Linked DNA regions of Hymenobacter tibetensis. The protein of the gene in region 1 interacts with the protein of each later gene in a pairwise test. Links are inferred from orthologs where the notes say so. Each region holds a gene or a part of one and is shown in the gene's direction. Other genes may lie near its edges.

The links.
Region 2: the proteins of dnaA (region 1) and dnaB interact in binary tests that used the Escherichia coli proteins (3 or more experiments, as listed by UniProt). The link is inferred for Hymenobacter tibetensis from one-to-one orthologs.

What each region holds. Positions count from the first base shown.
Region 1 is NZ_CP094669.1:4,392,980-4,396,161, reverse strand. The notes cover bases 165-3,025. They hold dnaA (chromosomal replication initiator protein DnaA), read left to right. Parts: upstream 165-778; coding sequence 779-2,272; downstream 2,273-3,025. Other genes in these bases: MTX78_RS17570 (hypothetical protein), read right to left, coding at 2,410-2,898; MTX78_RS17580 (bifunctional metallophosphatase/5'-nucleotidase), read left to right, coding at 165-625. In the rest of the region: more of MTX78_RS17580, read left to right, coding at 1-164; MTX78_RS17565 (OsmC family peroxiredoxin), read right to left, coding at 3,044-3,182. UniProt on the Escherichia coli protein: Plays an essential in the initiation and regulation of chromosomal replication. Binds in an ATP-dependent fashion to the origin of replication (oriC) to initiate formation of the DNA replication initiation complex once per cell cycle.
Region 2 is NZ_CP094669.1:3,357,336-3,360,595, reverse strand. What follows is about bases 277-3,215. They hold dnaB (replicative DNA helicase), read left to right. Parts: upstream 277-905; coding sequence 906-2,525; downstream 2,526-3,215. Other genes in these bases: MTX78_RS13480 (arginase family protein), read left to right, coding at 2,552-3,215; MTX78_RS13490 (UDP-N-acetylmuramate--L-alanine ligase), read right to left, coding at 277-646. In the rest of the region: more of MTX78_RS13490, read right to left, coding at 1-276; more of MTX78_RS13480, read left to right, coding at 3,216-3,260. UniProt on the Escherichia coli protein: The main replicative DNA helicase, it participates in initiation and elongation during chromosome replication. Travels ahead of the DNA replisome, separating dsDNA into templates for DNA synthesis.

The sequences.
Region 1 (3,182 bases):
GGAGTTAGAGTACAAGCTCATGAGCCAGATGAAGTATGATGCCAGTACCCTTGGCAATCATGATTTCGACAACGGCTTGGAGGGCCTGCAAAAGCAACTGCCCAACGCTACTTTTCCCTTCTTGGTCGCCAACTACGACTTCACCGGCACCATTCTAGCTGGCCGCTTCCAACCCTACAAGGTATTCGAGAAGGCCGGACACCGGATTGGCGTGTTTGGGCTTGGTATCGAAATGGCCGGCTTGGTAGCCGACAAGAACTTCGGCGCTACCAAGTACCTCGACCCTATTGCTACGGCCAAGGAGATGGTAGCCAAACTGCGCGGTCCTGAGAAGTGCGACCTAGTTATTTGCCTTTCACACTTGGGCTACAAATACCAAGGCCCAAAGGTCGACGACTTCAAGCTAGCTGCTGGTGCTCCTGGCATCGACTTAATTTTGGGCGGCCACACCCATACTTTCCTCGACAAACCCGACGTTGTAACGGGACCCAACAACCACCAAACCCTCATCAACCAAGTAGGCTGGTCTGGTATCAATTTGGGCCGGCTCGACTATACGTTTGAACGGGGCTCGCGCCGCCCAACAGTAGCTGCTGCTGCTGTGGTACCCGTGCGGGTAGCCTGATAAAAGCTCGACAAATGCAAGCGAAAAAACGGTTTTTTCTCTCCTGACTTTTCCACATTTTTGTCTCCCTCTAAAAAAAACGGGCCTTTCTGAGGCCCGTTCGCGCCTCTCCTAATTTACTCACGCACCTGCTGCTTTTGTCGTAACTAATTGATGCTGAAGGATTGCCATACAGTCTGGGCCAACTGCCTTCGCGTCATCCAAGCTACCATTGGTGAGCAGAGCTTCCGAACGTGGTTTCTACCCATCGCTCCGGTGGCGCTGCAGGGGAACGTACTCATCATTCAGGTGCCGAGCACCTACTTTTATGAGTTTCTGGAGGAGCATTACGTTGAGGAACTGAAGCGCGCCATTCATCAGGAATTAGGGCCTGATGGCCGCTTGGAGTACAGCATTGTGGTGGACCAGGGTAACAGCCAAAACCAGCCCCGCACCCTCAATCTCCCAACCACTCGCAAGGTGGCGGGGCCCGCGCCAGTAGCTACGCCAGCCGCTGCTCTGGCTGCTGGCCCCATGTCGTCGTCGGCACGCAATGTAGCGGCGGCGGCGGCGGCTCCGGTTGCGCAAACTATGCTGCGTAATCCCTTTGAAGCCAGCAAAGCTGTTGACCGCCATTACCTGCATTCCCAGCTCAACGGCAGTTACACCTTCGAGAACTACATCGAGGGTGATTGTAACCGGTTGTCGCGCTCGGCAGGGTTGGCTGTGGCCAACAAGCCGGGCACTACCAGCTTCAACCCGCTCATGATTTATGGGGGCGTAGGTTTAGGCAAAACGCACCTCGTGCAAGCCATCGGCAACCACATCAAGGCCAGCAACTCCGACAAGTTTGTGCTGTATGTGTCGGCCGAGAAATTTACCAATCAGTTCATCGAGAGCCTGCGAGCCAATGCGGTGCAGGATTTCGCCAACTTTTACCTGTTGGTGGATATTCTGATTCTCGATGATGTGCAGTTTCTGTCGGGCAAAGACAAAACGCAGGAGATGTTCTTCCACATCTTCAACCACCTGCACCAAGCCGGCAAGCAGATTGTTATGACTTCCGACCGGCCTCCGCGTGATTTGGTGGGCTTGGAAGACCGGCTTCTTTCCCGTTTCAAGTGGGGCCTCACCGCCGATCTGCAAAGCCCCGACTTCGAAACGCGCATGGCCATCATTCAAAATAAAATGCAGCAGGATGGCATCGACATCCCGCCGCAGGTGGTGGAATACTTGGCGCACTCCGTTAATACCAACGTGCGTGAGCTAGAAGGGGTGCTGATTTCACTGGTGGCACAAAGTAGCCTCAACCGGCGCGAAATCGACCTGGAAATGGCCAAGCAGGCCCTCCGGCACATCATCGAGGAGGTGGAAGCGGAAGTCAATATTGATTTCATTCAGAAAACTTGCGCTGAATACTTCAGCGTGCCACTGGATTTGCTGAAGGCCAAAACACGTAAGAAGGAAGTGGTAACGGCGCGGCAAGTGGCCATGTACTTCGCCAAAGAGCACACCAGTCACTCGCTTAAGAGCATCGGCCACCACTTTGGCGGGCGTGACCACAGCACCGTGATACACTCCGTACAAACCGTTTCAGACCTAATTGACTCCGACAAAGGCTTTCGTGGGCAGATTGTAGAACTACGCAAGAAATTCGCGGGCAAATAGCAGCGTGCTTCTGCGTGACAACACCTGGCATGTTCGTTTTTCCTGAAGGACGTAGAGTGTAGGGTAAGAAGTACGTTTATCTGAACTAGAAAGGGCCTCCAATTGGAGGCCCTTTCTAGTTCAGATAAACGTACTTCTTATAAGTTCGGCTGCGAGTCTTGCAGGGGAATCTGGTATTGGGCAGCAAAGTTGCGCACTTGCTCTCGAAGTTGGCGCTTGCGCTTGCGCCCGCGCACTTCACGCAGGCTGAGTGCATACGTGCCTTCTTCTTTGGTATGCACGCGCACCTGCTGCGGCACCATTTCCAACCGATTGATAGACTCGGCTGCAAATACTTGCTTGGGCCGAAACAGTCCGTTTTTATGGACGATGTAGCCAGGAGTGAATTCTAGGTAACTTTGGGTACCGAAAACCGGGGCATTGTGAACCAGCACATACCCAATGTATACCAGACTAAATACCAGGAAGACGTAATGCAGAAAGTGCATGTCGTTGAGGCCACTATCAGTGATAATGAGTGCCAGCGTGTACGCCACCCAGAGTACCCCAAAGGATAATTGCCCCCAGAAAGGGATGCGCGAGGTATTGGCTGGTTGAAGACGGATACGGGTAGAAGCTGTGGGCATAGCGGCTTTGGTGGTCGCAACAAAAGGCAAAGAAAGCGAAAAACCGGCAACGCACAGGACGCAGCCGGTTTTTCAGTAACGGAGTGAGGAGCTAGTGGTTGCCGTGCTACTAATTCATAACAGCCAGCTACCAACTAACCGTGCGCTACTTCAGCGTAGCCGAGGCCAACTCCATTTCGGGAACGGCACTCAGCAACTGCGAAATAGGGCAGTGCTCCTTGGCATTTTCAGCTTGCTTCTGAAATTCTTCCTGCGAGATGCCCTCCACTTCTCCTTCCGTTGTG
Region 2 (3,260 bases), 1.0 Mb from region 1 along the record:
TCTTGAACTGCTCGCGGTAGATTTCCTCGGTCGGAAACACGTTGATATGGTCCCAGCTGATGCCGGAAATGACGCCAATATGGTGCTGGTAGAGGTGAAACTTCGGCCGCCGGTCGATGGGGGAAGACAAATACTCGTCGCCCTCGATGATGATGATGGGAGCATCTTCGGTAAGCTGCACCATCAAGTCAAACCCCTCCAACTGAGCCCCCACGGCGTAGTCGAACTTGCGGCCGTGGTAGCGTAGTACATGCAAAATCAGGGACGTAATGCTGGTTTTGCCATGCGAGCCCCCAATAACAATGCGTTGCTTGTCTTTGGACGCCTCATAAATGAATTCCGGAAACGAATACACCCGCAACCCCAACTCCTGGGCTCGTAATAGCTCCGGATTGTCGGCCCGGGCGTGCATTCCCACGATAACAGCATCCAGGTCGGCAGTGATTTTTTCGGGAAACCAGCCTTCCGCTACCGGTAATAGCCCAGCGGCCTGCAAGCGGCTTTTGGCGGGCTCGAATATCTCGTCGTCGGAGCCCGTAACGTGGGCCCCGCTTTTGTGCAGGGCCAAGGCCAGATTATGCATGATACTGCCCCCAACAGCAGTTAGGTGGAGGCGTTGGAGGGAAGGAGTGGGCGTAGCGGCCATTCGGGAAAGGGGGTAGGCGGGCGGCAAAGGTAAGGAGGCCGGGACAATGTTCATTCCGGCCAGCCGCCCCTTGCCACTCCCTTACTTCCCGAAGAAAAGAAACCTTTTGCCCCCTTCCTTGATTGTAGGGCCCAGCCGTTAGCTTTGTGCCCCTTTGGAAAATATTAGGTGCGGACCGAAAGAAGCGCGCAAACGAATCCTGCCGGCTCCCAACTGAAAACCGCCCGAACCTGCTTACCTTGTAGTACCTACCTAAGTGATGAATGACCGGATGGATGACCGCTTGAAATTATCAGCCTCGCGTGCTAAAGCCGCTTGGAGCAGCCGCCCTGCGGTAGTTCCGGCGGGTGGGCCAGCGGGCAAGCTGCCGCCACAGGCGTTGGAGCTGGAAGCTGCCGTATTGGGCGCCCTCATGCTCGAAAAAGACGCTCTGACCACTGTAATCGACATTCTCAAAGAGCGAAGTTTCTACAAGGACGGGCATCAGCGCATCTTCAAGGCCATCCTCAACCTCTTCGACAAGTCGGAGCCGATTGACATTCTCACTGTCACGCACGAGCTGCGCGAGATGGGCGAGCTGGAAGCAGCCGGGGGCGCGCACTACGTAGCCAACCTCACCTTCAAGGTGAACTCGGCGGCCAACGTGGAATACCACGCCCGCATCATCACCGAAAACGCCATCAAGCGCGAGCTAATCAACATTGCCAGCACCATCCAGCGCGACGCTTTCGAGGATACCACCGACGTATTCAACCTGCTAGATAGCACCGAACAGGCGCTGTTCGAAGTATCGGAATCCAACATTCGCAAGAATTTCGATGACATGCGCAGCCTGATGGGCAAGGCCATCAAAGAGCTGGAAGAAAAGAAAAATCAGAAGGATGGCCTTACCGGCGTACCGTCCGGCTTCTCGGCCCTGGACCGCGTAACCAGCGGCTGGCAACCCTCTGACCTGGTAATTATTGCGGCGCGGCCCGGCATGGGTAAAACCGCTTTCGTGGTGTCGGCGATGCGCAACGCGGCGGTGGAGTTCAAGAAGCCCGTAGCCATCTTCTCGCTGGAAATGTCGTCGTTGCAGCTCGTAAATCGTTTGATATCGGCGGAGGCCGAGCTGGATTCCGAGAAGATCAAGAAGGGCAACCTAGCCGATTACGAGTGGGCGCAGCTGAACCACAAAATTTCGGCATTGTCGTCGGCGCCCATCTACATTGATGATACGCCAGGCCTGAGTATTCGGGAATTGCGCACCAAGTGCCGCCGCCTGAAAGCGCACCACGATATTTCAATGATCATCATCGACTACTTGCAGTTGATGACGGGCAACACCGATGGTAAGGGCAGTGGCAACCGTGAACAGGAAATTGCTAGCATCTCGCGGGCTCTCAAGGGGATTGCCAAAGAACTGAACGTGCCTGTGTTGGCGCTGTCGCAGTTGTCACGTTCTGTGGAAACCCGGGGTGGCGACAAGAAGCCGCAGCTGAGTGACCTGCGGGAATCGGGCTCTATCGAGCAGGACGCCGACATGGTGGTGTTCCTCTACCGGCCGGAGTACTATAAGATCACCGAAGACGAAATGGGCAACCCAACCCAGGGTACCGGCGAGGTTATTATTGCCAAGCACCGGAACGGTTCGTTGGAAACGGTGCAGCTCAAGTTCATCGGCAAGTTCACCAAGTTTGCCGACCTGGATGGCGTGGGCGGCTTCGGCGACGCGGGCAGCTTCAACACCGGAGCCTTTCCCAGCAGCACCTTTGACGAAGACCCCTCGGCTTTCGCCCCCAACACTATCCGGTTGGGCTCCCGCATCAATAACGACGGTCCGCCGCCTGCGCAGCCCTTCCCCCGTAGCAACTTCGACGACGGTCCGCCGCCGTTTTAAGCTGCGCTTCCAAGCACCGCAACCTGATGCTGATTTCCATTATAGCAGTACCCTACGATTCGGCGTGGAAAAACCGGCGCATGGGCGCTGGACCGCAGCACCTGCTGGACCAAGGAATAGAAACCGTGGTTCAGCAGGCAGGTGGGCAGGTGCGAGTGCAGCAGGTGCAAGCAGAAGATGAATTTCAAACTGAAATTCACACTAGCTTCGGGCTATACCAGCAGGTAGCCAGGCAAACAAAAGAGGCGGTAGACGCGCACCAGTTCCCCTTGGTTCTGGCCGGCAACTGCGGGGTGGCTCTCGGGGTTACGGCTGGGTTGTCAGGGCGAGTAGGCGTGCTATGGTTTGATGCCCACGGCGACTTTCATACGCCGGAAACCAGCCAAAGTGGGTTTCTGGATGGCATGGGCTTGGCCACGCTCACGGGACACTGCTGGAGCACGTTGGCCGCTTCCATTCCTGGGTTTCGCCCAGTGCAACCGACCCACGTAGTGCACGTTGGAGGCCGCGCTTTCGAGCCCGCTGAAGAGGCTGCTTTGCATGCGGCGGGTGTATGCCTAGTAACAGCCGACGCGGTGGAAACCGATACTTTCGAGAAGGCTCTAGCTCGTTTGCAAACACAAGTGGACCAGGTGTATGTGCACATTGATTTGGATGTGCTGGACAAGCGCTACGTAGGCAGTGCCAATTCTTACGCCGTAGAAGGTGGCCTGAAAGTAGAAGCATTGGAAGCTG